DNA from 2 places in the Oceanobacillus sp. B139/18 genome. Region 1 is predicted to be linked to the other one. Evidence: riboswitches for the same ligand, from Rfam matches in the RefSeq annotation. Region 1 holds a riboswitch; the other holds the start of a gene.
What was found. Region 1 has a riboswitch for lysine ahead of dapA (4-hydroxy-tetrahydrodipicolinate synthase). Riboswitches for the same ligand answer to the same signal wherever they lie in the genome.
Positions count from the first base shown of each region.

Region 2: another riboswitch for lysine. It lies ahead of ACZSMY_RS10715 (Na+/H+ antiporter NhaC family protein); the one in region 1 lies ahead of dapA (4-hydroxy-tetrahydrodipicolinate synthase).

Region 1 is NZ_JBVFXI010000001.1:1,125,864-1,141,428, forward strand. Features, by position in the region: gene ACZSMY_RS05525 (serine hydrolase) at 1-349, opposite strand, end outside; gene ACZSMY_RS05530 (ABC transporter permease) at 369-1,235, opposite strand; gene ACZSMY_RS05535 (ABC transporter ATP-binding protein) at 1,228-2,163, opposite strand; gene ACZSMY_RS05540 (hypothetical protein) at 2,557-2,751, shown strand; gene ACZSMY_RS05545 (DUF3189 family protein) at 2,942-3,448, opposite strand; gene ACZSMY_RS05550 (CAP domain-containing protein) at 3,859-4,953, opposite strand; gene ACZSMY_RS05555 (DUF819 family protein) at 5,223-6,446, opposite strand; gene dapA (4-hydroxy-tetrahydrodipicolinate synthase) at 6,618-7,499, opposite strand; lysine riboswitch at 7,739-7,919, opposite strand; gene cysK (cysteine synthase A) at 8,110-9,036, opposite strand; gene ACZSMY_RS05570 (PH domain-containing protein) at 9,040-9,465, opposite strand; gene ACZSMY_RS05575 (5'-3' exonuclease) at 9,765-10,661, opposite strand; gene ACZSMY_RS05580 (dynamin family protein) at 10,658-14,290, opposite strand; gene ACZSMY_RS05585 (sodium:solute symporter family protein) at 14,728-15,565, opposite strand, start outside.
Region 2 is NZ_JBVFXI010000003.1:50,198-65,762, reverse strand. Features, by position in the region: gene ACZSMY_RS10795 (AraC family transcriptional regulator) at 1-73, shown strand, start outside; gene ACZSMY_RS10790 (sugar phosphate isomerase/epimerase family protein) at 345-1,124, shown strand; gene ACZSMY_RS10785 (GntR family transcriptional regulator) at 1,288-1,989, shown strand; gene ACZSMY_RS10780 (PTS sugar transporter subunit IIA) at 2,004-2,429, shown strand; gene ACZSMY_RS10775 (PTS mannose/fructose/sorbose/N-acetylgalactosamine transporter subunit IIC) at 2,442-3,224, shown strand; gene ACZSMY_RS10770 (PTS system mannose/fructose/sorbose family transporter subunit IID) at 3,217-4,014, shown strand; gene ACZSMY_RS10765 (PTS sugar transporter subunit IIB) at 4,027-4,518, shown strand; gene ACZSMY_RS10760 (SIS domain-containing protein) at 4,537-5,253, shown strand; gene ACZSMY_RS10755 (SIS domain-containing protein) at 5,369-6,115, shown strand; gene ACZSMY_RS10750 (YczE/YyaS/YitT family protein) at 6,242-6,904, shown strand; gene ACZSMY_RS10745 (hydroxyacid dehydrogenase) at 6,911-7,909, shown strand; gene ACZSMY_RS10740 (aldose epimerase family protein) at 8,011-9,042, opposite strand; gene ACZSMY_RS10735 (hypothetical protein) at 9,365-9,637, shown strand; gene ACZSMY_RS10730 (bifunctional metallophosphatase/5'-nucleotidase) at 9,715-11,109, shown strand; gene ACZSMY_RS10725 (YunC family protein) at 11,237-11,545, shown strand; gene yunB (sporulation protein YunB) at 11,679-12,476, shown strand; lysine riboswitch at 12,540-12,715, shown strand; gene ACZSMY_RS10715 (Na+/H+ antiporter NhaC family protein) at 12,989-14,551, shown strand; gene ACZSMY_RS10710 (sodium-dependent transporter) at 14,769-15,565, shown strand, end outside.

The DNA.
Region 1 (15,565 bases):
CTGCCATTTCAGCAGGATCGATATCCCCTTCTTCCGCCTGGCTGGCAAATTCAATCGCAATGATTATTTTAACAACACTGGCAAGCGGCATAGCTAAATCTGTATTGATCTCTGCTAAGGCCTCATCATTCCAGGTGGCTAGAAAAGCAACCCGGTCCGAATCTTTGTTTTCATTGATAAATTCCATCAAAAGTCCTGTTGCGGGATCCAGATTTTCTTTGTTTTCTTCCAAAGCTTCCTCTTGTTTCATATCATTTGAACCGGCTTCCCGCTCTTCTTTCTTATCATTGGAACAAGCTCCGAGGAAAACCAGAAGACCTACAAACAATAAAGTATAAAATTTCTTCATGAAATCCCGCCCTTTCCGATTAATTTCCAGCCACATCCCGTTTTTTAAAGGTGAGCCATCCTGCTGCCATAAATACGATATAATAAACAAGAAGAACAGCAATGGAAAAACCAAGTGATGTTCCTTCAATTATCGGTGTTCCTTCAAAGATTTCTTGAAGGTTTAGATGTGCGGTCAACAGATATTTCGCAATTTCGTATTGGCTTACCATCATCGTAATAATTGGTGCAGCAATATAAATAACAATACTTGCCGCAATAGCCATGGCACTTCCTTTGAATAAAATTGCAATCATAAAGGATAAGGTTGCCACTATAATTAACGGTACAAGCTGAAAGAGGATATCCTTACCAATGGAAGCAATGATAGAGACTTCCGTATAGCCTGAACCCATATTATCTACAATGGTTGGATTCCAAGCATCCACACCGAAAAAAATAAGTCCGATAAGTAATGATAAAACGATTGTGTAGAGGATTAACACAACTGCAAAAAGTAACACCGTAATATATTTTGACGCTAACACAGTCCCTCTTCCCGCTGGTCGGATAAGTAATAATTTAATCGTGCCCCATTTATACTCATTTGAAATAATTTTAGCGGCAACAACAATAATAAAAATCGTGATAAAACTGATATAGGAGATATTTTCCGCCACGAAAGCCCACATATCATAAGCCGGAACCTCTAACCCCATCGACTGATATGCCTGCATGAGTTCCCCTTGGAAGGTTTGATTTATCATCATGCTTTGATCCACTACAAAGTTTGTAATAAGTGCACTGCCAATAAGGAGAATCGCCAGGATAATATACATTGCCCAGGTAGATTTATAATGATGCAGTTTGATAAATTCATTTTTTATAAGCTGGCTTAAATTACTCAATGACATTCTCTCCAATCAAATCGAAAAATTTATCTTCTAACGTGCCTTTGGCAGCTTGAACCTCATATACATTGATATCATGGATTAATAATTCTTTAAGAATCACTGGGATTTGTTCCCGTTTGACCGCCGTTTTTAAGGTAGTTTCATCCACTGCCTCTACAAATAAAGCATCCTCCTCCAAACGATCTAAATGCGCTTTTGCAGTCTGCGCATTACTTACAGAAATGGCGTACTCTGAAATATCACTGTCCTCTGCCTTTCGGTTCTTCTCTACATCCTCTACAGCGATTAAAGCACCATTTTTTATAACACCGATACGATCACACATCAGTTCAATCTCAGACAATAAATGACTGGATACAATCACACTGACTTTTTCTGTCTCTGCCAAAGTACGAATATATTGGCGGATTTCCTTCATTCCAGAGGGATCCAGTCCATTTGTAGGCTCATCTAAAATGAGAATCGATGGTTTATGTAACAAGGCCTGAGCAATCCCCAGCCGCTGCCGCATTCCGAGAGAATACCCGCCAACCCGGTCATTGACCACTTTTTCAAGTCCAACTAATCGAACAACTTCTTCTATCCGCTCTTTTGTCGTACCTGGAATCATCCGGGCGAACTGTTCTAAATTCTTTCTTCCTGTTAAAAAGGGATACATCTCCGGATTTTCCACGATCGCGCCAACCTCTCTGATGGCTTCACTATAATCCGTTTGGATGCTTTTACCGACAATGTGGATATCCCCTTCTGTCAATTTCATCAAACCGACCATCATCCGGATTGTTGTCGTTTTACCGGCTCCATTCGGCCCGACAAAGCCAAACACCTCCCCTTGTTTTATTTGAAAGCTGACATTTTTAATAATTTCTCTATTCTTGATGCGCTTACTCACATTTTTTAATTCCATTGCAATTTCTGTCAATTCTAGTCCTCCTCTTCCAATCTTTCTTCTTAATCAGGTTATACGAAAGAATGGAATAAAAGTTTCAAATTCACCAATATTTTTAAATACTTCGTTTATTAAGGACAATCGTTCGAAAAAATCTTATGGAATGAAGTTTTATTTTATGAATCTACATTTTCCACGTGAAAATGTGTTAGCTCCTATTAAGTTTGTCTAATCTCTTTTTTCTTCCTTGCGTATATTGAATGAGAAAGGAGGGATAAGCTATGTGCGGTCATCACTCATCCAGAAAAAAATGCGAAGATCCTTGTCGCAACACAAGTCGTCGAGGGGGCGACTATCGTCAAAAAGATCATAAATCCAATCATTGTGACAACAGACATCAAAATCGTCACAGATGTGGAAGCAGGCATGAAAATTATTGTCACTGCCGGAAACATCAAGGAAACGAGCAGCATCACAGATGCGGAAACAAGCATGAAAATGGTTGTTGTAACCGGGACGGTCACAGAAACGATCATCACCGATGTCGTGAATCGAATCATTGCGATAATAACAGGAATAAAAGGAAGTTCTGTTTTTGCTGTAACCATTTCTACTAATTAGAGCTTGCGGACAGATAACCCTCACTTTTTAAAAACAGCCCAAGCTATCAGAGGTAGAAATCTGATAGCTTGGGCTGTTCGTTAGAAAATGGTTCTTTTTTATTTTGGAAAACGCAGCTTATCCCTAATACTTTACTTATCTTTCTTTTTTCATGCTGTCAGGGAGCTTGGACAGCTGCTTACGGAATAAATCAATGAAATTTTTTGTTTTCCAGTACAATCACTTTGGCAGTCATGGAATGGCTCATTTTTTTGGTTTCCTCTACTAATCGGTCAATTTTTTCACAACATTGCTTCGCGCCGGCAACCAGTAAAGGTTCGCCTAAGAAATTAATATTTAACCCTCTTGCTAAGAAGCCACCAACAGACATTACAAATGGTACAGTAGGAGAGGTATTAGAAATAATAACCTTTTCACTTAGCTGATTTCTTTCTTGTAACAAAGCAGCAAACTCTTGTATTGCCGGCACAACATATTTACTATTTCTTCTTCCAATAGTGTATACCGGATTATTGTCTTCATCGATACCATGAAAAATAAGCTTACCGAGGTCATGCTTCGTTAATTTATTAAAATACCTGACGCTTTGTATCTCATCCTTGGTCAGCTTTCGATTTGAAGGTAGTTTTTTTAAATGATAGGCTGCTGCAAGTGAAGTGGTGTGCGTGCCTCCATAATCATTGTATATATAAATCAAATTACTTCTCTCCTTTCCGAAATACCACGTAATCAATTGAAATCTTCATGCTTGCTTTTCTAATTTTGTTCTCTCCGTTTTGAAATACTTTCCTGTTATGGATAATCAAGCTTTATTATTATCTAAATCCAAAAAAGAATACATATTACATACCTAAACAAACATTCGAAAAACAAAATGGCTTATTCTCTGGTCATATAAAAAGAGGATGAACGTATAACCATTCACCCCATTAAATAAATGTATTGATTTGCTTAAGATTTCGTATAATTCAAATTCCATATAACACCGGTGTTTAAAAGATTAAGTGGTGTTCTTGGTTTTTCTTAATGAAAGCATTCCTTCTTTTTGATTACGCAATTGATTTTTAAAGATACATATGGATACAAGCACTTACTTAATCATCCCCATTAGTTATTGAAAAAATTCTCAGTATAAAACGGCTGATCACTTTCATTAAAGTCCACGCCAATCCCTAGATGGCTGAAATCCCGATGTAAAATATTTTCTCGATGCCCCTCCGAATTCAATAATCCCTGATGCGCAAAAACACTGCTGAATTGCCCATATGCAAGGTTCTCCCCTGCACTTAAGAATGAAATATCATCTTCCTTCATCCGGTCAAAAGGAGATTGTCCTTCTAAATTAGTATGGCTGAAAAATTGATTTGCGGCCATATCTGTACTATGCTTTCTCGCTGTTTCTCTTACTGCTTCATCCCATTCTAAAATAGACAGCTCATGCTTTACGCGAGTTGCATTGGTCAAATCAAATAATTGATACTCCAAGCCTTCTTTTAGAGCCTCACTGCCAGGTGTATAAAGGGTGCTTTTGGCAGATTCCATATCCTCATCTATTAACTGAATTGCTGTTACTTCTTCTGATTCATGCAGGTCATAAAAAATGGTTGCGTAGGTTCCATCCATATGATATACATCATATTCGCCTTCGCTTTCAATTTTATAATTAAACCAGCCATTGCGGATTATTTCTTCCGGCTCCCCTAATGTCTCGTTTACAAACGACTTGGAATCTCCCAAGGCAATACCCTGCTGAGAGGATAGTAAATCCTGATTGGTAAAGAGTCCACGCACCATGTCTTGTTCATCATAAGCAACCATCATAAAGTTTTGATAGTTTTCATGATAGGTGAACCATTCCACTCCATACTCATTCTCACTTTGCCGCTTAGCTTCACCATACATTTCTTCCACCTGTCCTCTTGTGTCACCTATCTCTACATTGCCAACGGAGAATGATTGTTCCTCCGGAGTAGTGAGCTCCGGTGTTTCTACTTGTTCATACGAGGTGCCTGTTTCAGAATCAGTAAAGGATTGAAAAAAAGAAGTTGCTTCATCTGCTACTTGACGGAAGTAAAAGTCATTATCTATCGCTTCTGAAACAAAATCGCTTGCAGAGGAAAACGTATCACTGACAGCATCGGGGATGACATCGCGGACCGGGTCTTCCCATAAAGGCCTTGTCCAAATGGCTAACAGTATCATAAACAGCAATAATAATAATCGCTTGAAAATAGCTATCCCAACCTTTTTAAATACTTTAATGCAGCAGAAGGATTACCGCTGCTATTCTATTCTTTACGAAATCAACCTTGGCTAACCCTAAAAAAAATAGCCAGCCCGCTGACTTATATGAATTATACTATCTCCAAATTACTTTCAACAAATCTAAACCTTTTTTATTCAGGAAAACGTCAACGTAAATGAAAAAATCCGCTTCTGTATTTATAACAGAAACGGATTTTCTATTCTTCCTACATCAAGGTCCCAAACCACACTGCAAGGAAAGTTCCAATGTAGTTTCCAATAATATAACCCAGTGTCCCAACAATTAATATCGGACCGACTAATTGCCTCCATCCTTTCGCAATCGCAAACGCGGCTGCAGTAGTTGGTCCGCCGATATTTGCATTGCTTGCCAGCAGGATTTCTTCTAAACTCATCCGGAATAGTTTTCCAAAAATAAGAGACAGCGTTAAATTGATTGCTACAATAATAAATGCAAAAACAAGCAATAATGGTGCCGTTTGAACAATTAACGTGATAGAAGCAGGTATTCCGATTACGACAAAAAAGATGTGAATCAGATACGTCCCTATTTCCTGACTGCCATTTAATCCGGAGAAATAATTTGGAAATACTGCTAAAGCGACAAAGGTAAGCGTCGTTAATACTAAATACTGATCTCCGATAATTCCATTCAACAGGTTATTGAAGAAAGAAGCCTCTTCTCCACTTGGAATAATCCCGGCAAAAAATTCGGCAATTTTTAAGGAAACTATAACTAAAAGAAAAGCTGTTCCAATCGAAAGTGCCATGTCCTTCAAAGAAACTTCTTTCCTTTTCCAGAAGCTTTCTGCCAACGTTTTATCATCATCCGATTGATTCTTTTCTACCTCTTCCACATGCGGCGTCGGGTAACGTTTACGGATAAAATGAAGTGCAGGAATCATCATTAGAATAATAAACAGCAGTGCCATCATTAAATTATCCGCAACAACAGCGGCAGAAATAATTTCCCCCGGGGTCTCGAATTTAGCTGCCATAGCAGCAAAGTTCACGCCTCCTCCAATATAGGAAGCACCGAAAATCCCACTCAATTGGTCTAAAAAAGGTATGTGATTCCGTAAAGTAAAAAATGCAATAATCGTTCCTGCAACTGTGCCAATGGAGCTCAATAGGAAAATGAGCAACAATCTGCTGCTTTCCTTCCATATTTTTTTAAGATTAACGTGAAATAACAAAAGCGGTATTGCTAACGGTACAATAACAGACCATACTGCATCATATACCGGCGATTCTGTGGGAATAATTCCAAAGTTGGATAAAGCCATCGCCCCGACTAATGCAATAATGGCCCCAGTCACCTTGGAAGCCCAGCTGTAGCGTTGTTCTAAAAAAATACTGACAGACGCCCAGATAATGATAATCCCCCAAAGCGTAATGCTATCATCTGCTTGAATCAATGTTTCTTTCATCCACTCCCCGCCCCTTCTCTATTTTCGGTTGTATGTATCATATTTTACCACTTCATTTTAAATATTTGTTAGGTATTGTGGAGTGTTTTTTTGAAATTAACCTATCATGATGCAGAAAAATCCCCATCAAAAAAACCTCTCTAACCATTGTCAGAGAGGTTTTCAACAGGATTATTTCACTTGCTCTAATAACGCTAATTTATGGTTTAACGCTTGCAGCTGCTCATCATTTAATGGAAGCAGCGGCAAGCGAACACCGCCGACATGGACACCATTGCGATTTAATGCTGCTTTTACAGGAGCTGGACTCGGTGCTGCAAACATTTCCTGCATGACCGGCAGAATCCGCTGATGTATGGAAGCAGCTTTTTTCACGGCTCCCTGCTCATATGCAGCAATCATTTCCTGCATTTCATTGCCGATAACATGCCCGGAAACCGAAACAATGCCTATAGCTCCAACTGCAAGAGACGGAAGGGTCAAAGCGTCTTCCCCGCTGTATACAGAAAAGCTTGCATCTGTTTGGGCCGCCATTTCAGTTATCTTATCCATATTGCCGCTTGCATCTTTGATCGCCACAATATTATCAACCGCAGCCAAACGAATAACGGTATCTGCCGCCAGATCAACAGAAGTTCTGCCAGGCACATTATATAGCATGACCGGCAGCTGAACGGAATCAGCCACTGTTTTAAAATGCTCATATAAACCGTCCTGAGAAGGTTTATTATAATAAGGCGTTACAAGCATAATCGCATCCACACCAGTTTTTTCAGCTGCTTGTGATAACGCAATAGACCCTTTCGTCTGATTAGAACCGGTGCCCGCAATTACTGAAATTCTTCCATTTACTTTTTGTACCGTATGTGAAAATAATGCCAGTTTTTCTTCATCTGATAAAGTCGGTGACTCTCCAGTTGTTCCAGCTACCACCAATCCGTCTGAACCATTTTCGATAAGATGCTCGATTAACTGATCTAATGCCCCGTAATCAATTTCCTGCTGTTCGTTAAATGGCGTTACCATCGCCGTAACCACTTTTCCAAAATTCATAACAACACACCCTTTATATAATATCAACATTCTTTGATGAAAAATAGACGGATAGCACCGAAGTAAAGTGCCTTAAAAACTAGAGGGTGGAAAGTAATAAAGATAAGCAGAATCCGTATTATTGTTTGTTCCAACTTTTTCAGGGTCCTTTTCTCTTATCATCATGCATTACTTCAATTATTTCCACAAAATAAAAAGCACCAACGGAGACCGCTGCTGCTTAAACACTTAATGTCCTCTCAGCTGATAGCCCTCCACATAGTTTCCTATATGACAGCACTGGATTTATTCAATACCAGTACCAGTATAATAAGAATAAGGCTTATTATACTTCGGCAAATTCCCCTTTCCATATGCTTCATCGTCAGCCTATTCTGTCTCAGCATATTTACTAATGGTTTTTGCACCTCTACCGTTCACCTATGAATAATGAATTTGTCTGTATTATAGCAAGAATAACAGAGAAACACAATTGAAAAATAGAGGTTTTTTCAAAAGAGCCAAAAAAGCTTTACAGCGTGCGCATCCTCCATGGTGTTAAAAAAACATGATGAAGTTTCTTTACTGGTAAACTATGCAAAATAAAAAAATAGGTGATTCCCCCGCCCCTCTATTCTTCCTCTTGCAGAAAATCCATAGACAGGTATCTTTCTCCGGTATCAGGTGCGATACAAACCACCTTTTGCTCAGGTTCCATGCGCTTGGCAACTTCTGTAGCTGCATAAATAGCAGCCGCTCCTGATGGTCCGACAAACAGGCCTTCCTTTTGGGCAAGCTCTTTTAATAAACTTAATGCCTGCTCATCATTGATTTGAATGATTTCATCATAAACCGATGTGTTTAAGATTTCAGGAACAAAACCCGGGCTGGTTCCCACTAATTTATGCGAACCAGGCTCTCCGCCGGATAGTACGGGAGAACCTTTAGGCTCCACCACAGCAATATGCAAATCCGGAATATAAGATCTTAGCGATTCTCCTGTACCTGTTACAGTTCCTCCTGTACCCGCAGTACAAACAAACGCATCCAATTGATGATTCAAATCATTTAAAATCTCCAGTGCTGTTGTATTACGATGCGCATCTGGATTTGCTATATTTTTAAATTGCTGTGGAATAAAACTGTTTGGTATTTCTTGTTGCAATTCTAATGCTTTTTGAATAGCGCCCGGCATTTTTTCACTGCTTGGTGTTAAAACCACTTTGGCTCCATATGCTTTCAAAAGATTTCGTCTTTCCTGCGTACTATTATCCGGCATTACCAGAATCGCCTGATATCCCTTTGCAGAGGCAGCCATGGCCAATCCGATTCCAGTATTTCCGCTTGTCGGCTCAATAATCGTATCTCCGGCCTTTATCAGTCCTTCCTGCTCAGCAATATGAATCATATGCACTGCAGCCCGGTCCTTCACACTGCCGCTTGGATTAAACATTTCCAGTTTCACATATATCTTTGCAGCATTTTCAGGCTGCAGTTTATTTAGTGTTATCATAGGAGTATCTCCCACGAGCTCTGTAATATTATCCGCTACTCTCATTTTTTATTCTCCTTCCTCATCCTTTAATAAACGTTTATCTACTGAAATATTTGGATTTAACTTCGCCAATTCTTCTACAAAAGCAAGCTTATCCTTGGGCGAAATAGCTATCAGATCATATTTTCCGCTTCGAATCTGGATACGGTCCAATGATAATGCCGGTGCAATTAGCGGCATCTTAGATTGAAGAATCAATTCCATATTTTCTATATAAATCGTTTGCCGGATAGGGCCATAATAAACAATTAACCGATCTCTATCAATTTTATACCCCGTGCGGAACCAGAACCAGAGCAATATACCGCATAACAGCAGCATAATCGCTACATTGATCACCTGGCCCCTGAATAGGGGAATGAGCACCCCGCTAATCACAATAGCCCAGAGAACGATTGCCATCCATTTATCCTTCTTTGATTTAAAATACATTCAATTCCCCCATTCATTCGAACAATATTCCTTCTTTTATTATAGCTTTTGTATGACTTTATACCAAACTTCAGCAATCCGTTTCTGTTATTTTTTTAACAATAAGGAAAACTTATACTGACTCACAATATGTTCTCTAAAAAGAACAAAAATAATTTCAGGCTTTATAGAAAGGAAGATATACTAGAGGTTATGTACATTCTCATCCGAAACAGAGAGTACAGACAAAAGCAAAAAGAGGGGTATTCTCTATACCCAGGGGAGGCACAAAGGATACCCCAGTTTATTCTAAAGATAAATTAAAACGATACAGATGTTTGATCCTTTATAGGTGCCAGTAACCGGTCTACATGCTTCCATTCCAGCTTATCTAATGCTGATGTCACTTTCTCTTCTTTAAAATTCCATTTAGAATCCTCTAAATCACAACTAATCGGAACATCACATTTAATTTCGGCAAGCGTCCGGGATAAATAGAGCATATCCATATCTGTCTGTAATTTATTTTGCACCCCTTTTGGAAGCTTTTCTATATTATTTACTAATTCATCAATGGTTCCGAATTCCTGTAATAATTTCAAGGCTGTTTTTTCTCCGATTCCTTTTACCCCTGGATAATTATCCGAGGAGTCTCCCATTAACCCTTTTAAATCTATAATTTGTGCTGGTGTAAGTGCTTTTTTCTCATAGAAGTTATCTTTATCAAAGACTTCATAGTTCCCCTGACCTTTCCGCATAATAATCACGCGGATATTCTCCTTGACTAATTGCAGCAAATCCTGATCTCCTGACAAAATAAACACATCATTTTCCGGATTATACATATTGGCAAGGGTTCCCATGCAATCATCTGCTTCAAAGTTTTCTAAACCGATATTAGGAATATCAAAGGATTCTACTACTTCTTTTACTAAATCAAACTGCGGAATCAGTTCCACCGGCGGTTCATCCCGATTGGCTTTATAGCCGTTATACATTTCTGTGCGGAAGGTTTTGCTCCCCATGTCCCAGCAGCAAACCACATGAGACGGTTCAAATGTATGAATGGCATCTGTTAAATAGCGTAAAAACTGATAAACTCCGTTTGTCGGAACTCCTTTTGAATTATACATAAAATTTCCGCGGAAAGAAGTGGCGAAGAAGCCCCTAAACAGGAGCGCCATGCCATCTACTAATAAAACTTTTTTTGTTGTCATACTTCATTTCCTTCCTCTCTGTATCCAGTCAGGATAACATCCATCTGTTGTTTCATTTCCATTAAATCATCCATATCCACCTCTACAAACAGACGGTCAATAAATTGCTGATAAAGGACATCCGCTTCATGTACAAGCGTTGTTTTTTCCTGTTCTATTCCTTTATCCCACTGCGCTTGGTAAGAAGACTGAATTAACCTTCCGCCTTCTTCTACAAATGCTTGGATGTCTGATTCAATAATTGTATAAAGCTGTTCTTTGATTTCTTCTTTTTGATTCTGAACAAAGAAGGTTTTCGTATCTTTAAACTTAGCAAATAATTTTTGCAGCTCATTCTGCTTGTTGATCGATAGTTTTATCGTTATATCCGGTGTGTCAAAAGCCGTCATATCCCACTCCGAAATGGAAAAAACCGGATCCAGTTTTTTCGCTTCTTCAATCATTTCTTGCTGATTGATTTTTAACAAGCTTTTTAACAGCTGTTCTATCCGTAAAGAAATCGCTAATAATTCCTGATGCAATTCAGATTCCATGTACTGAACCAGCTGTTCAAATTGCTTTGTGAGCTGTTCCCGTCCTGTTTTTCCAGACTCTGTAATGGTTGTCGGGTTATAAATTTCTTTAAACAGGTCATGAAAACGGATGGTAAAACGTCCATTCAAAAAGTACGTTTGCTTTTCTAATTTCTGATGCCAGCGGTTTTCGGTCGAAGAGATATCCCGTTTTTCTACATGTTGAACAAGTTGCTGATACGCATTCTCTAATGTTTCTTTCCGTTTCTTTTTTGCAGATTGATCCAGTTTTAAGGATTGGATAAATTGGTCCAATGCCTCCCCGGAACGTTCAATATCGCTGATTGCAGCTCTTTTCGCAAGGGCAGTTAAATCATGGTGAATAAAGTCATAGAACCGTGTTTCAAAAGCCTCCATCTGTTCGTTCAAGGTCTTCTGGTCTGTTTTTTCTGCCAAAGAAAGCTTGCTGGAAACTGGGTAAAGACGTGGAAAACGAATTCCCAATTGCGCTAATTGTTCTTTAACATAAGTGGTTACCAGATTTAATTCTGCCAAATTGCTGGCAAGGTCTGCGGCATTGACGATGAAGAACATTTTATCCAGCTCAAATACATCCTTTACACGTCCCAGCTGCATCAGAAAATCTTTATCTGCACGGGATAAAGCATGATTATAGTAGGTCACATATAAAATAGCATCTGCATGCTTAATATATTCAAAGGATACATTGGTATGTCTGGCGTTAATCGAATCTGCACCCGGTGTATCTACAAGCGTAATTCCCTGCCTTGTTACTTCACAATCATAAAAAAGATCCATCGATGCAATATAACACGCTTTTTCTTCATCTGTCACATATGACTCAAAATCATCGAAGGTTATTTTTATCGGAGTGCCAATTGCCGGTTTTGCCTCTTCATAACCTTCCAGCATCGCACGTAAATAAGCCTGATACATTTTTGGCAAACGCGCATCTGTCAGCACGTTCTCTGTTTTCAGCCATGTAATCAGCTCGTCCAGAGAAGCTTCCGGCGGTTCACATTCTTTTGCCAGTGTTTGAATATCGTCGGCCAGCATTTCCTCGGATTTAAAGGTTACTATAACATCCCGGTGCTGATTTTCACTGGTAACCGGACGAATCCGATTGACCGCAGCGGTTGTCGGATTCGGGGAAACCGGCAAGACACGTTCCCCAAGAATGGCATTGGCAAAGGATGATTTTCCGGCACTGAAGGCACCAAATAAAGCAATCGTATAGGAACGCTCTGTCAGAGATATTTTTCGTTTCTTTAAATCCTGCTGGTAGCTTTCGAATCCCGGCAATTGAATCAGCTGCAATACATGATCAATATCACGGACGACATCCTGAGCTGTATTATCATGCCATTCCTTCTCTAAGGCTTCTTGTTCCTCCTCAGGCTCATCTGCCGGTATTTCCTCATTAGATATTTCCAAAGCAGCTGTGCCCTGCTCTGGAATCACTTGGCGGGCTTGCAGCTCCTCCTTCATTTCCGTAATAATTTCTGCCGGCACTTCCGGGTGTTCTTCCGCCTCATCTAAATAGTTGAAATAAGCTGACTCTTCCTTATCAAGCGCCTGATTAGCCTTTCGTTCTGATGCTTTCTTCTGCCATTCCTCCAATGCTTGTTTTAACTCATTTAATTTACTCTCATTTTTATTTTCAAGTTCTTTTTTCACTTCATTAGCCAGCTGTCTCATCTGTTTCTTAAAATATGATTTTAAACTGGCTGCAATTTCATTTGTATAATTTAAAACATAGTCGCCGTTTATCGTAGCACCTTTACGCAAATTATTTTCCAGCAGCTCATCACTTAATGTCCATTCCAGGAAAGAAACTCCTTTCTCCTGATAGGAAGAGTCGAGCTGGTTGCTTTCAATATACTCATACCACTTATCACGAAGCTTCCATTTTAATGTTGTCTCGACATTCTTTTCTAAAGCTTCCATGAAATTTTGTTTTCGTTCTAATTTAGCTTCTTTTGTTTTTTTACTGCTAGTGAATAACCCGCCGACCTTAAAATCAGACTGTACAGATTCTAAATATTCCTTCGCAAGCTCTCTTAAATCAGCTGGCATCAGATAAGCATTTTTCGCAGTCTGATCCACCTCCGTTAAAAAACCGGCTGCTATCTTTTCCGGCTGCTGCTCCAGATTTTCAATTTCGTTTGTTAAGCTTTCTATTTTCTGAGCCAATAATGCTTCATCAACGTCATCCAGGGATGCTTTCTGATTCGACATTTCCCGATGCACCTTTTCTTTATGGTCACGCACAATTTGTCGAATGCTTGCCTCCATCGTCATATACTCATGCTTCGATTGCAGCATATGAAACACTTTATCTTTCAGCTCTGACCACTCATTGTGCGGTGCTTCCGAATTTTTAAGAGATGTGTAGAAAATGGAAGAAGGGTGCAGATTCCATTGATCAAACGTTTGTTTAATTTTTTTATCAAATTCGACAAAAGGCAATTCTGCTTCATTATGCTTGTCTATCTGGTTGATAACAATCATAAATGGCAGTTCATTTTCCTGCATTGCCTGTAAAAATAATAGATTCACTTCGGATTGCACATGGTTATAATCCGTTACATAAATAAGATAATCCGATAAATGAAGTGAAGCTTCTGTCAGCATCCGGTCTACGTCATCTGCAGCATCAATTCCCGGCGTATCTAAAATAGCCGTATCCGGCGGCAAAATGTTATCCCCTGTGCTGATATGCATTTTTTTTATATCATTTTTATTGGTCGCGAACTGCTTGATTTGCTCCAGGTTATACGGTTCGTGATATTCCACCACGTCTCCATTGTGATAAAACACATTGACAGCACCTTCTCCAGATGAGATTTTAACAACATTCGCACTGGTAGGAATCGGGCTGTTCGCTAAAATCTCTTCTCCTAATAAATGATTGATCAAAGAAGACTTCCCGGCAGAAAAATGACCTGTTAAGGTGATAATAAACTCTTGGTTAACGTATTTTTCCAAGATATCAAGCATCTTATCTGCATTTACCTGATCTCCCTTGTTTTTCATTTCATTATAGAGAAACGCAATTTGTTGTTCTGTTACTCTTTTTTCCATATACGTGATCACAAGCCTTTACCCCTTTTTCAACTTATTCATATCTACTTTTAACGTCTATGACGTGTCTTTCTGTCTTTACGAGGTGTGGTTTAAGTACTTTATATAACACCTTCATTATACGCAATATTTGTTTTGATTTCTAGGTGCTAATCAGATTCTGATAAAGTGAAACTGACAAGCCTTCTTTGTTTTTAAAACGGGTGTCTTACAAAAGCCCTTCGATAGGACGAGCAAACACAGTATGCAAACACAACAACATATAAATAACCCCCTGCAAGCAGGAGGTTATCAATCTATTACTTTATCATTTAACAGCATGTTATGATTATTTTATTTTCTAAAATAGCCTTTCCAAAGGGAGATTCCGATGATAATAAGACAAAAAATAAATCCGTAAAGCCATACGGAAAGCATCGGATTAACAAACATCCATACTCACCCCCTCTTTAATTTGCCCGGGCCTGATTTTTTTCTGTTTCCTTCTCTTGTGGTAAAGAAGGATTTTTCAATATTTTTGCTAGAATCGTAATCGTTGCTATACCGATAAAAGTAGCCGCTGCGCCTGCAGACATGGTACTTGGGATAATACCAGTAAAGTAAATAAGAAGGTAGGAAAACAGACCTGCTGCCATCGAGATTTCTGCCGCTCTTGCTGGAGCTTTTTTCTTACTATAGATAGCATGTAATATCGGTCCCATCGTTCCTGCAGCAATACCAGAAATCCCAATCCACATGACATCGCCCATATATGCGGGCGGCCGCAATACAATTAAAAAGGCGATCAACCCTACCAGTGGAACAGCTAGACGGCTGATTTTCAGCGCAATTTTCTGCGCCTTCTCACTGCTTAGCTTGATAATTTTCTTTTTCACGAGGAATTTCAGGAAAATGTCGTTCGCGAACACCGTAGAAATGGAGACGAATATCCCGTCCGTCGTGGACATGGCTGCAGCAAGAATAACGATTCCAAAAAGAGCTACAAAGATTGCCGGAAAGGCCCAAACTACGTACTCCATCAATGCTAAATCAGCGGCTGCAACATTGTCCCCAAGCGCTGTTCTGCTGTATAATCCTCCAAAAAGAACAAGCAAACAAAAGGCTGCGGTAATAACATAGGTTAGAATCATTTTTCCCAGGTCTCTTTCATGCTTTAAGCCAAGCACTTTATTGAATAAATGCGGTGCAGAAGCAAAGGCCCACTGAATAATAATCGCGCCAGATATTGCTCCAAACGAATAGAAATGGAGCGAATCAGGGTTAAATACGCTTACTAAATTCCCATTC
Region 2 (15,565 bases), on a different contig from region 1:
TAAAGCGTATACGAATATCTCTCCTCAGAAATTCAGGAATAAATATCAATATACAAAGGAGTCAGATAGCTGAAAGAATATGCTGATATTTAGTATATTCTTTTTTTAGTTTATTTAAAAAAAGAAGGTATACACCTTCAAAAGTTTATTTCCGAAATTGAGAATTTTATTCCGCCTTTAATAAGACAGCTAAAAAAATTTTTCGTATGATAAGCGTAAGTTGTTAAAAGAAAGCTATTAAAAAACAGCATACAAATAGAAGCGATTTAGATGCTATAAAACGGTAAGTTATTTTTTCTAGTGGACTAACAGGAAAGAAAAATAAATTTGAGAGGAGGAAAAGGATGTTTCAAATAGGCTTATGTTCTGTAACCTTTAGAAACTTATCTGTAGAAGAAATAATAGAAGCTGCTAAAAATACGGATATACAAGGAATAGAATGGGGCGGCGATATTCATGTTCCGCCTGGTGACTTAGAACATGCTGCGTATGCTGCTAATATAACCCGGCAAGCAGAAATAGATATTATCTCTTATGGTTCCTATTATCGTCTAGGGGTAAAGGAACAACCATTTTCTTTTGAAGCTATCTTAGATACTGCTGAAAAATTGACGGCTCCTGCCATTCGAGTATGGGCTGGAAATATTGGATCAAGCGAAGCAACAGAAAGACAATGGGAAAAAGTGATAGAGGATGCCAAACGAATTGCTGATTTAGCAGAAAAACAAGGAATTCATATTAATCTAGAGTATCATGGCCGAACTTTAACAGATACGGCAGATAGTGCCATACGGCTAATGAAGAAAATTAATCATTCAAACGTTTCCTTATACTGGCAGCCCTCGCCATTTGAAACAGTGAATAAGAATGTGAAGAGTATTGATACCGTAAGACAATGGCTTAGCCATGTTCATGTTTTTCATTGGCAGCTTGTTGAAAATAACGTCATTGTGTATCCTTTTTCAGCAGGTATTTCTGATTGGGAAAAGTACTTACAACAACTAGAAAAGCAACAAGGAATGTGTTATTTAATGATGGAATTTGTGAAAGAAGATAGTATCGAACAATTAAAGAATGATGTAAAAGTGCTTCAATCAATAATTACATCATATTCCGCCAAGTAAAGGACAAACATAAATTTAAATACTAGCTTATTGCAAAACGAAATGCCTGGATTGATTGCAAGGTGTAGGGAATTGGATGGATATCAACTTTATGAAAACAATGCTATTATTTTTTTATTTTAACTTAATATATTAACTGATTAACTAGTTAGGAGGTTATCTTATTTCTATTCCAAAATATCTGCAAATCAAGCAAAGTCTTCTTTACAAGATTAATAACGGAAAGTTTCTTCCAGGAGATAAGTTTTACAGTGAAGCGGAGTTGAAAAGAGAATACAATGTAAGCGGTATTACTGTAATTAAGGCTTTACAGGAGCTGACACAGGAAGGTTATCTTGTACGTTATCAAGGCAAAGGGACTTACGTTTCCAAAGGGAAAAAAGCAAAAGTAGTGCGTTTTTCTGATCAGGAAAAATATCAAGGGAAGCAAGAATCTGTCCGAGTACTAAATGTAGAAAAAATGACAGATCCACGAATAGCTAAAGAATTAAATATTAACAAAGAGGAAGCATTTTACTTAATCAAGCGCGTACGCATGATTGATGATTTGCCGTTGCTTGTCCAATACTCTTATGTTTTATCTGAATTTATTAAGGAAGATATTGGAGAGTTAGAAGCATTTTCCTCAATTTATGAAAAAATAAAACATGATTTTGAAATTAATCTTTTCCAGGCAGATTCGACAGAAATAACAGAAATTTGTTTCCCGACGCCGTCTGAGGAAAGTAAGCTGCTTGAGATTGAAGGCGATAAACCAACTGCGTTCATACGCAGATACACGTACTTACTAGAAAAAAGAGTGGTGGAATATATTGAAACGTATAAGCGTTGGGAGTATTTCAGCAATAAAATAGAACCTTTATAAAAGGAGTTGGACAAATGAATATCTTGTTAGTATCTCACCATGGAGTAGCTGGTGGTCTAAAAAAAGCAGTTGATATGATTACGGGAGAACAAGAAGAGCTTTCTATTATCGAACTTACCGAAGCTGGTGTTCAGGATTTTTCCTCAAAATTGGAATCTTATTTGGAACAATGGAAGCGTTCTAATAAAAAAATAGTGATTCTTGCTGATTTAAAAGGGGGAACGCCCTACAACCAGGCGGTAGCGCTGACACATAAATTAGAGATGGAACAAAACGCCTTTGTTATTAGCGGAGTTAATCTGCCGCTAGTCTTGGAAACACTCTTTTTAGATGAAACTGATTTTATGATTTCTGACCTTAATCGGGTTATTGAATCTTCAAGAAGTGCAATTTTTAAAGCGGATCCACTTGAATTGAATAATAATGATTTAGATGAATAGGGGGCAGTAAGGATGGAGATTGTCTGGTGGCAAGTATTATTAATAACGCTGTATGCAGCATTTGCAATTTATGATGGAAACAACACAACAATGGGATTTGTTAAACCGACAATGGCAGGTTTTTTTGCCGGGCTGATTCTTGGAGATATGCAAACAGGATTGATTGTCGGAGGGACGTTGAATTTACTGGTGCTTGGAGTTGGAAATTTCGGCGGTGCATCGATTCCAGATTATATGACGGGTGCATTGATTGGTACAGCTTTTGCTATCTTTTCAGGCGAAGGAGCTGAGTTTGGGATATCCTTAGCAATCCCGATTGGCTTGTTAATGGTTCAGCTCGATGTTCTTGCCCGATTTACAAACACGTATTTTCAAAACAGGGCAGAGACCTTTATCAAACAAGGGAACCTTGATAAAGCTGCCAGGATGGGGTTATGGGGATTGCTTCCTACTTCTCTGTCTAGAATGATACCCGTGTTTTTAGCACTTGTATTTGGTGCAAGGTTTGTAGAATCTATCGTGAACTATATGCCTGATTGGCTGATGAGTGGTTTGAGTGTAGCTGGCGGAATGCTTCCTGCACTAGGTATAGCCATATTATTACGATATTTACCTGTGAAGGAAAATATCCCTTATCTTATTATTGGATTTGTCGTAGCAGCATATTTAAGTATGTCTGTATTAGGAGCTGCACTTGTTGGACTAGCTCTGGCAATTTTAGGATATCAGCGGTTCACTAAAAATAATGATAACAATGATCCTGCGGTAGCTAATGGAGGGATGGGCGATGAGTAAACGAAAGATGGATCGTGAGTTAAAGAAAGTATTTTGGAGATGGTTTTTCTTTGGACAAGCAAGCTGGAATTATCAAAAGTTTCAAGGGTTAGGATATTATTTCAGTATTTTGCCGTTACTTAAGAATTTATATAAGGATCCCGAAGAACGCAAAACAGTTGCCATGACACATATGCAATTTTTTAACACGAATAATACGATGGCCCCTTTAATATTAGGTGTAAATACAGCTCTTGAAAGAGAGAAAAGAATCAAATCAATGGAAGCAGTAGCTTCATTAAAAACAGGTATGATGGGACCGCTGGCCGGGATTGGTGATACGCTTTTCTTTGTTATACCTACTACCATCATAGGTTCCATTGCTTCCTATTTAGCACTTGAAGGAAACCCAATCGGTTTGATTCTTTGGATTGTGTTTGGATTTATTCGTCTTGGTGCCATGCGTTTCTTTGTTTGGTCCGGATACCAAGAAGGTGTGAGACTCGTAACCGAAATAGGCGGCAGGTTAAAGAATCTTACAAAAGCTGCTAATATCCTTGGAATTACCGTTGTAGGTGCGCTTATCCCAACGGTGGTTACAGCAACTTTTGGATATGAGTTCCAGCAAGGGGAAGTTACACTTTCTATACAAGAGCTTGCTGATCAAATTTTGCCATCCCTAGGTCCAGTTCTTGTTGTTGCAGTCACTTATTGGATGCTGGGTAAGAAAAAGTTAAATTCAACACGCGTTGTCTTTATTCTAATGGCACTTGGGATTATTGCTTATAATTTAAAAATATTTACAACATAAGGAGAGATAGAAATGGAAGGAATTGTACATGTAAGAGTTGACGATAGATTAATTCATGGACAGGTAGCTACTCGATGGTCTACTGGTTTAAGGGTAAACAGAATTATGGTAATAGATGATATCATTGCTGCCAGTGATCATGAGAAAGCGGTATTAAGAATGGCAGCACCATCAGGAGTAAATACATCTATTTTGCCATTTGAAAAAGCAGCCGCAAATATTAAAGCAGGCAACTATCAGGGACAGCGTGTTTTACTGGTTGTTAAATCACCAGAAATCCTAGTTCGTCTGCAGGAGGAAGGATTGGAGCTGCCACAGGTCAATATCGGAAATCTTTCCAATCGTTTTGATACAGTGCAAATCAAAAAATCAGTAAGTCTCTCAGCAGATGAAGAGAAAGCGATTCAAACACTTCTTAACAGCGGGGTGAAGGTGACAGCTCAAATGGTGCCAGATGACCCGGAAACAAGCATTGAAGTATTTTTGAATAAAGCCAAGCGATAAGTAAGAGGAGTGAATGCAGTGAACTATGTCGACCAATTTTATGCGAAAATAGATTATATTTTAAAGAAAATACGAACAGAGCAACGGGAGAATATTGAAAGAGCAGCCGATATCCTGACAGAAACGGTTGAACGGGGAGGTATTATTCAATCTTTTGGCTCGGGACATTCTTTCGCAGCTGCCATTGAAGTTGCTGGCCGGGCAGGAGGATTCGTTAACTCCAAGGCTATCAAAGAGTTTTACGGAATCAATGGCTGGTTTGAGGTAATTGAAGGGGTTGGTGATGCGTTTATTCGTTTAGTCGACCAGCAGGATGAGGATTGTTTTATTTTTATATCCAATTCTGGGAAAAACCCTTTGCACATTGACATGGCTAAATATATAAAAGAAAAAGGGAATAAGCTGATTGTTGTTACAAATTTAAAAGATTCTCAAAATGCGAAAAGCCTGCACTCAAGCGGAAAAAAATTATATGAATTTGCCGATGTGGTCCTGGATAACTGTGGAGACCCTGGAGACTGCGGAATAGATATACCGGAATATGGAATGAAAACAGGTCCTACATCTTCTATTTCAGCAGCTTACTTACTTGATAGTGTTGTTTTACAAGCAATCGAAAATCTAGTGAAAAAAGGTATCGAACCGCCGATAATGAAAAGCGCCAACGTGGAAGGCGGCCGAGAATACAATGAGTCATTAATCGAAAAATATAAAGATAGAATGCATCGCGTTTAAACTAGAATGATTATCTCCATTTAAGAGAAAGGAAGGGCTGCCTCTTAAATGGAGAATAACCAATGGATAAGAAGGCCGTTTCAAACTTTAAACCAATTATTCAAGGGGGATTATGATGATAAAGAAGTATTATCAAAAAGTACAAGAGCAGCTTGAAAATACGTTTAATAAAGAAACAAACGTTATGCAGAAAGTGAGTGAAGTAATCGCAGATAAAATAAATGATGGCGGAGTTGTTTATTTATTCGGATGTGGTCATTCTCATATTTTAACAGAGGAAGTATTCTATCGTGCAGGAGGACTTGCACCGATTTATCCTATATTGATTGACGAATTGATGCTTCATCAAGGCGGGGCAGCATCTTCTCAAAAAGAAAGAAAAAATAGATATGTTCGTCCATTATTAGCGGAATATTCCATTACTAAGAAGGATGTGCTAATTGTCATTTCTACTTCAGGCATCAACCCAGTTCCAATAGATGTCGCATTATATGGGAAAGAACATGGAGCTGTTACAGTGGCATTAACCAGTACAGCATATGCTGAACAGCAGCCTTCCAGACATGAAGACGGGTTATACTTGAAAGATGTCTGCGATTATACAATAGATAACCATGTACAGGTTGGAGACGCAATGTTAAGTAATTCTGACACAGGTATTCGTTTTGCCCCATCGTCCTCTGTGATTGGCATTTCGATTCTTCAAGCTATTTTAGCAGAAGTCACTGATTTACTTATCAAAACAGGGCAAGTTCCACCAGTATTTCTGAGTGGAAATATTACTGGTTCAGATGAACACAATAAAAAATTACTAGATATTTACGGAAAAAAAGTGCCGCTGCTTATTAAAAATATGGAATGAGATTGTCCAGGGCAGGGAGAGAAACGTCCATAAAACAGGATTTTATTTTTCCATCGCTAACTATCTATGTTCAAAAAAATAAAAAGGCAGCTATTAAAATATCGGAATATTTATGGAAAGAAGTGTATGTATTTGGCACAATCCAATCTATTAAAATCTTATGGGCTTTTCTTGCTGAGTCTTTTCATTATGGGACTCGGCATTAGTCTGGTTACACTTGCACATCTCGGTACTACTCCTATTACGAGTCCGCCATATGCATTTAGTCTATTCTTACCTATTAGTTTTGGAATGCTGACGATGCTGTTTAATCTTCTTTTTGTCTTAATCGAAATAATAATGATGGGCAAAAATTTTCCCAGAGTTCAGTATTTGCAATTATTAGTAGGGCCAATATTAGGAATAGCTATTGATTCTTGGTCTTATCTCCTTATTCATATCCCGCAACCTTATTACTGGGTTCAATTAAATATGGTTGTCATTGGCTGTGTTATTATTGCATTTAGCACGGTGATACAGTTGAAGGCACAAGTGGTAAATAATCCGGCTGAAGGAATTGTAAAAGTGATTTCTTACAAAACTTCACAGGAGTTTGGAAAGGTAAAGCTTTATTTTGATATAAGTTTGGTATGCTTAGCAATGTTTATTTCGTTTATCGTATTTGGTTCTGTTCAGGGTGTTCGAGAAGGAACCATTATATCAGCTTTGATTATTGGACCGCTTATTAAACTGTTTCAGAAACAAAAAACAAGCAGCAGTATTTCTGCAATGCGTCGGTCAAAGGAGTAAAAACATATGAGAAAAGGTCTGTTTATAATGGACGAAAATTTGTTTGAAAAAGTCTATACACCTGATATACAAAGAGAGATTTCGCAATATATTGATGTTATTGGAAAACCATTGACCAAATATAATTATCAAGAAGAAGGTAATTTATTAAAAGAAGCAGAGGTTATTTTCTCTGGATGGGGTGCTCCGGTATTTGATCAATCGTTTTTAGAAAAAACGCCATCTTTAGAAGCCATCTTTTATGCAGCTGGAACAATGAAGAAATTATTATCAGACGAGATATGGGAAAGAGACATAAAAGTTACCACAGCTAATCAGGCAAATGCCATTCCAGTAGCAGAATTTACATTAAGTGAAATTCTATTTTCTTTAAAAAACGGTTGGCAGCTATCCAGATGGCTAAAAGAGGAAAAAAATTATATTAATGGTATGTATCAGCCGCTAATCGGCAATTATCAAGCAACGGCAGGTATTATTTCTTTGAGTCAAATCGGCAGGAAAGTAACGGATTTATTACGGCATTTTGACTTGAATGTATTAGCTTATGATCCATTTGTAAACGAAGATGAAGCTAGTAATTTAAATGTAGAGCTTTGTTCTTTAGAAGCGATTTTTAAACATGCAGATGTTGTTTCATTACATAGCCCGCTTTTGCCCGAAACAAAAGGAATGATTAGAAAAGAGCATTTTCAGTCTATGAAGCAAAATGCAACATTTATTAATACAGCTAGAGGTGCTATTGTTCGAGAAGATGAGATGATAGAAGTTTTACAAGAACGTACAGATATTACAGCTGTTTTAGATGTGACTTATCCAGAACCGCCAGCGGAACAATCCAAATTATACACTCTGCCTAACGTTGTTTTAACACCGCATATAGCAGGAAGTTCTGGTAATGAGAGGGCTCGTTTAGGGGCTTTCATGCTGGAAGAAGCAAAGCGCTTTACGGCAGGTGAGCCGCTTCAATACAAAATAACGAAAGAATCATATAGGAATATGGCTTAACTTCAGAAGGGAAACGAGTCATCTTCCAAAAAAAGCGAATCCTGTTCAATCGGATTCGCTTTTTTTGGAAGGTTATTTCGTGCATTGATAAAATCAGAAAGCTAATTCGTGCCAAATGTAAAGGTAGTTGATTTGTTATAAACATCACCTGCTTTTACAACGATGGACGGCAGTCTATCTTGATAGAGTGCTAAAGGTGTATTGGAAGTCTCAAAACAAACCCCATAATGAGCTGGGGCAGTCCCATTTTCTAATAGATATCCTTGTGAACCCTGATTCGCAGTATACATCGTCATACCAGGCTGGTTCGTTTCTATAGATAAGGTTCTCCCACAGGTGGGCTCATAAATTTCTATTCTGTTTTTAGCGTTCTTAAATAAAAAATAATGATCATATCCATCGGCTAAAGCTAATTGTTCAGATTCAGATAATGAATGCACCCCTTCTCCCAAGCGAGCTCCATATCGAAAATCGAATGCTGTATTTGACGTATCCAGAAGCTTTCCGGTAGGCAGCAGATTTTTATCCAATTCTATGATGGTGCTGTCCGGCATAGTGACATGATGCTGATAAATAGAATTTTGCACATTTCCGGTTAAATTAAAATAACTATGATTTGTTAAAGAAAGGGCGGTTGTTGCATCTGGAACGGCTTGATAATGTATAGACAATTCGTTCTTGCTGGTAAGACTATAAGTGATAGAGACATCCAAATTACCAGGGTGCCCGCCTGCAAAAGTGACATCATTCGTCGTTAATTGTAATTCGATTGCCGATTCTGTTTTGTTCACTTGTGTATCCCACAGAATTTGATGAAAGCCATTTGTTCCACCATGCAGATGATGGTTACCTTCATTTTTTTCCAGCTGCCAGCTCTGCTGATTAATCTTAAATCGCCCGTCAGGTATTCGTCCAGAAACTCTGCCAATCAAAGCACCTAAATATAATGGGTTATTTTCATAATCATGATAATCTTTAAAAGTCCATACAATATTTTCCTCGTTTCCATTTCGATCTGGTGCATATAATTTTGTGATGATTCCTCCATAATCCAGAATACTAATTTCAATCGTATCATTGGTTAGTGTGTATTCTTTCCAGCCGTTTACGACTTCTTTTACTTGAATATTCATTTTCTCACCTTCAGTTTGAAAAACAACGCAATGTGTTTTAGATTAGTTGTAATCGTAAAGCTTTTGATGCTTTTATTGTAGAGAAGTAATCTTAAAAATTAATAAGATACCAACTAAGATAATTAAATTAATTAACAAACTAATTTAATTTTAACTTTGGAAGATTGCTTTGGAAATAGGGAAAAAGTATATTTGGAGGAAACCCTTTCGTAAACCTATTTAAAAAAACAGTTTTATCTTGGAAACATGGATTCTTCTATATAAAATAAAATCAATGCGTTTGTAAAAAACTCCCTCGCTTTCATCTATCCAGCAATGTGATATGATTACAGTAGAAAGTTGGTTTGCTGGTGGTATTCGTTATTCTTTTTTTCGGCAGTTAAAAGGAAAAAAACCACGAAATGTAGATGCTTCTGAAAAAGAATTTCGCCAGGCGGAAATGGGAACGGAAATATATACATATAAATTTCAAATTATACCTGCTGTTGCGCTTGGCAACATAGAGTGGGCATATGTGCTTTTCTTTATACCGGGGGAATGGATTGGGGCAAACTGGGTGCGTTCACCAATCAAAAAAATTCAAGTTCGCTCTTAGAGCTGCTTTTGAGAATCTTATTAATTGTGATGGGGATTCGCATGATTTTACAAGGAATTGGTTAGGGGCGATGAAGTATGTCAGAAGAGAAAGTTTACTTTTACTATACAAATGATTTACATAGTCATTTTGAACAATGGCCTAGAGTAACAGCCTTTTTAAAAGAAAAGCAGGGCCTGCGGAAAGAGAATAATGAAGCTGCCTTTACAATGGATATAGGAGACCACGTTGACCGCTCTCATCCAATTACAGAAGCTTCAAATGGGTTAGCCAATGTGGAGCTGCTGAATGAAGCAGGCTATGATATCGTGACGCTGGGAAACAATGAGGGGATAACGCTTTCCCATCAAGAATTATATCAATTATATGATAAAGCCGATTTCCAAGTGGTCTGCAGTAATTTATTCAGCAGAGATGAATTGACGCCATTTTGGCTGAAGCGGACACACACTTTTATGACAGAAAGCGGGATACGGATAGGTGTCTTAGGTTTAACGGCACCGTTTAATGCCTTTTACGAGCTGCTTGACTGGCATGTAGAAAATGAATTTGACATTATTGAACGTTATATAGAAGACTTGAAAAAAGAATCGGATATTATTGTGCTTCTTTCCCATTTAGGAATTTCCGTTGACCAGGAGATTTCCCGGCGTTATCCGGCAATTGATGTGATTATCGGGGGACATACGCATCATCTGTTAAAAGAGGGTGAACTGGTAAATCAGACCTTAATCACTGCAGCGGGAAAGCATTGCTACTATATCGGTGAAGTGGAGCTTATTTGGGATCATAAGGAGAAAAAAGTAATTTCGAAGGAAGCAGCAGCAATCAGTCTGCAGGATACAGGAAAGGATTTGGAGACGGAAGAACATTTACAGCAGCTATTACAACAGGCTGACCAATATCTGGGTCAGGCGGTAGCAAGTGTAGAAAAGCCGCTGGAAGTAAACTGGTTTGGAGAAACCCCCATTATTGATTCACTGACTAAAGTGCTCCGAAGATGGACCAATGCGGATATAGCTATGCTGAATGCTGGCGTGCTGTTAGATTCGCTGCCTGCCGGGGCAATCACAAAAGGGGATATACACCGAATTTGCCCTCATCCAATCAATCCCGTCCTTGTGGATTTAAAGGGGGATCAAATCATAGAAACGGTCAGAGCGGCATTATCTCCTGCTTTTACAGAATTAAAATTAAAGGGCTTTGGTTTCCGCGGGGAAATCTTAGGGAAAATGATTTTTTCAGGCATTCAGGTCGAGACAGCCTTTCATCGGAATGGGGAAGTGTATGTGAAGCGGGTGTATACTGAAGATGGTTACCCTATTCATCCAGACAAAGTATACTATGTTGCTACTGCAGATACTTTTACTTTTGGCCAGCTCCTGCCGGAAATTGCCCGTTCTGCAAAAAAACAATATTTTGTCCCGGAATTTTTGCGTGACTTATTAGTATATGCTGTCAAACAGCATTGATTCATTTCCATTCTATCACGGAGAGCCGTCCGAAAATTCCCGCTGAGTGAAGTTTCGTTTTATGTGTGACGTTCTTTAGCCCCTCTGCATACACTTATCACGAGAGAAAAACAGAGGGGGCATTTTTATGATTACGGTAGAACCTCTTGAGGTGGATGGAATTATTTTTACAGCAGTGAGTGTGGAATTGCCGCAAACAACCTTATTAACAATCAGCAATGATGTAGGGTATATTATGTGTGCAGCGCTCGATGTGGATATTTTTAATGAAATACCTAAGCTGAAAGAAAGAAACGTTGTCGCCGGCCGGGCAATGGGAGTAAGAACCATTGATCAATTGCTGAACGCTCCGTTGCAGAAAATAACAGATGCATCGAAGGAGCACGGCTGGGAAGTCGGGATGACAGGAAAAGAAGCATTGCTTAAAATATCATAATACATGGAAAGACACTTTTTTTGTTCTTGCAGGGGACAGAAGAAGTGTCTTTTTACATGTAAAACCAATCCATTTTCCTTTGTTCTAATTCCCTTCCATAATTGCATAAATTATTACGAAGGGGGTTGTTGCATTGAAACTTAAAAGAAGATATCGATTTCGAAAGCGAACGGGAAGAAAAAGAAGAATGCCCCCCTCTCGACGCTCCATTCTGATGCTGACGTTAATTTTATTCTTTGCAGTAGTGGGCTTTAGTTTTTATTTGATAAACGTCAAAATTGAACCGATTGTTATTGATATTGCCAAACGAAAAGCGGATGAATTTGCTACGAGAGCGATTAACTCCGCTGTATATTATGTAGAGGAATATGGATTTGAGGATATCCTGAACATTACCTATGACAATGAAGGAAATTTAGTAACATATAACCGAGATCCTGCAGTTATCAGTGAAATCAACCGGGTAGCTACTGACCGGGTAGAGGAGTATTTTGCGCATGTGAATCGGGGGGAGCAGCTTGAATTTGAGCATAATCTGCATGAGCCTTATGACTATGAGGGCGGTGCGGATGGCAGGGTACAGATTGATCCTACGCTGATTGAGATTCCTTTAGGGCAAGTAACGGGAAATTCTGTACTGGCTAATTTAGGTCCTAAAATTCCTATTAATATGGAAGTGGTTGGAGCAGTGCGGACAAATGTGGTCGAGGATAAAGAAGAATTTGGGATTAATGGAGCTTGGGTTTCCCTGTATATCAATGTAGAAGCAGATGTACAAATTATTGTGCCATTTACCTCCGAAGTTAGAACTGTACATACCGAGCTTTATTTAGATGGAGGCGCAATTATGGGAAAAGTGCCTGATTTCTATGGCGGGGATGGAAATGCTCCTGATATTGCCGTACCAAAAGATGATTTGCAGAGCGACTGAATATGTAGTATAGTACAAATTAGTTGAGAAGATATTTATAATTGAATAAAAACCTTATCAGATCGGTGAGGTAGAGGCGCAGATTAGATGAGTATCCGGCAGGAGAATGACAACGAAGATTGCTGGAGAAAGGATAGTTTGCCGAAGTATATAAAGAGGTCATGCTTTATATTGCTGGCATATTACTGAAAAAGTATTATGCTGTCATGTAATGATTTACATGGAGAACTACTGATCGAAATGGAGGATAACGTGAATTGGTGAAACAATGATAGGTTATTTTCTATCATTGTTTTTTTGCGTTTTTAAAGGGTAATTTGTATATGTTTTTACTGTGAAACAGTACTTGAGTATGATAGATATCCCTGTGTCTTACTTTCCTATTTCGAATCGGTTATATGCACGTAATTATTTCAAAAGGAACTGCAGTTTCCATTATTCATTACGCGTCGTTGACCTTATTCAAAATGCTTAAATACTCAGCTCGAAAATAAATCGTTGGAGGTCTTAACATGGAAGGTACGTTTTGGTCACTGATACCTGCAATTGTCATGCTGATATTAGTGGTGTTAACAAGAAAGGTTCTTATCTCAATAGGAACAGGGATTGTTGTAGGAGCATTATTATTAAATGATTTCCATATATGGGGAACATTAAAAGAAATATGGACGGTATTTTATACAATTTTTTATGCAGATGGAGCCTTGGAGATGGGGAATCTATTATTAATCAGTTTTCTTCTCTTTCTGGGCGTGCTTACTGCGTTTCTCCAAGCTTCTGGCGGGGCTAAAGCTTTTGGAGATTGGATGCTGCGTCGGGTGAAAACACGTACCGGTGCGGAAATCATGACTGCTGTAATTGGATTGATTATTTTTATAGATGACTATTTTAACAGCTTAGCAGTTGGACAGATTGCAAGACCTGTAACAGACAGGCAAAAAATTTCCCGGGCGAAACTGGCATATTACATTGATTCCAGTTCTGCTCCCGTTACCGTAATCGCACCTATATCAAGCTGGGGAGCCTATATTATTGGTATTTTAGGCGGGTTATTTGCAGCAAATGGAATTACAAATTTGCAGCCGATTGAAGCATTTATACAAATGATTCCATTAAACTTTTATGCGATTGCTTCGATTGTTCTGGTGTTTATTGTGGCGTATTTTCATTTTGATATCGGTCCGATGCGCACGCATGAAAAAAGAGCAAAAGAAAAGGGAGAACTGCTGGATCCAAAAAGAAATCAGGTTTCTGGGGATTTAGGTGATATTTTTGATCCGCATAAGGATGGAAAAGTATTTCATTTAATTGTTCCTATCATTGTCTTATTTATTGTTACCGTCCTTGCTATGATTGTGACAGGGATTATGGAAACAGAAGGGAGCGCATCTATCCTTGATGCCTTTGCCAATACGAATGTTAATCTTTCCTTAATTATTGGCGGTGTTGCAGCTGTTCTTACTTCTATTATTTTTCATATGCAGCAAAGAAAACCGCGCTCAGACATGGGACGTATTTTTATTGAAGGCTTTAAAACCATGATTCCTGCAATTAATATTCTCGTTCTTGCGTGGATGATTGGTTCGATTATCGGTGCTTTAGAGACTGGAAGCTATTTAGCTGGTTTAGTAAATAATTCCTCTATTTCTGCAGATTTTCTGCCGGCTATTCTGTTTATTATTGCCGGTTTAATGGCTTTGGCAACCGGGTCATCATGGGGAACTTTTGGCATTATGCTTCCGATTGCAGCGGAGGTTATGGCGAACACAGATATGGGGCTATTTTTACCTGCATTAGCGGCTGTATTAGCCGGAGCAGTGTTCGGTGATCATTGTACACCTATTTCTGATACAACAATTTTATCTGCAACCGGAGCCGGGGCGCACCATATAGACCACGTTATTACACAGCTGCCTTATGCTTTCATTGCTGCTTTTACTGCTTTGATTGGTTTCTTGGTTATTGGACTAACTCATTCTACGTGGTTAGCTTTAACTGTAACGCTTGTTCTTTTGGCTGGGATTGTCTGGATTACTCATTTCCTGATTAATAAAAATAAAAAGAAGGCATCTTAACAGAAGGCTTGGAATACATTTTAGTATTCCAAGCCTTTTATGATGTAATAAGGGTATTGCAATTAAATCCTGCTATTTCCATAATTAGATATTTGACAAAAATGTCAAAAAAGCTATAATACAAGATGAATAGTCTGAAAGTAATGATTTTTGTTATTATTCTTATTTAATGCGCTTTCATTCTGTTGTTATTCATTAAAAAAGGGGGTTATGATGGATGGAGAGTCGATCACAATGGGGAACAAGGGCGGGGTTTATTTTAGCGGCTGTCGGATCAGCAGTTGGTTTAGGAAATATATGGAGATTTCCTGCTGTTGCTTATGAAAATGGCGGCGGAGCATTTTTTATTCCTTATCTATTTGCTTTACTGACTGCGGGTATTCCAATTTTAATTATGGAATTTACCATGGGTCAAAAGTATCGGGGTTCTGCACCTTTGACATTTCGAAAAATGAATAAGAAAACAGAGTTTATTGGATGGTGGGCAGTACTTGTTGCTTTTGTTATTTCAACATATTATTCGGTAATTATTGCCTGGGCAATATCTTATTCTATCTTTTCGTTTAATCTGTCTTGGGGAGAAGATACAGAAGGATTTTTATTTGGGGAGCATCTTCAATTGGCGGAGATTCCTGGGGAAATAGGCGGATTGGTACCGGGAGTAGTTATTCCGTTAGTGATTGTTTGGCTATTGGTGCTGGGAATTTTATTCCGCGGTGTAAAAAAAGGAATCGAGGTTGCAAACCGGATTTTTATTCCTTTGCTTCTCATCGTATTTATTATTATTGTAATAAGAGCAGTCACGCTGCCAGGAGCAATGAATGGATTGAATGCCTTCTTTACACCTGATTTCAGTCAAATTTTGTCACCAAGTGTATGGATTGCAGCATATGGACAAATTTTCTTCAGCTTATCGATTGCTTTTGCAATTATGATTACGTATTCAAGTTATCTCCCTAAAAAATCTGATATTACCAATAATGCATTTATTGTTGGTTTTGGAAATTCCGGCTT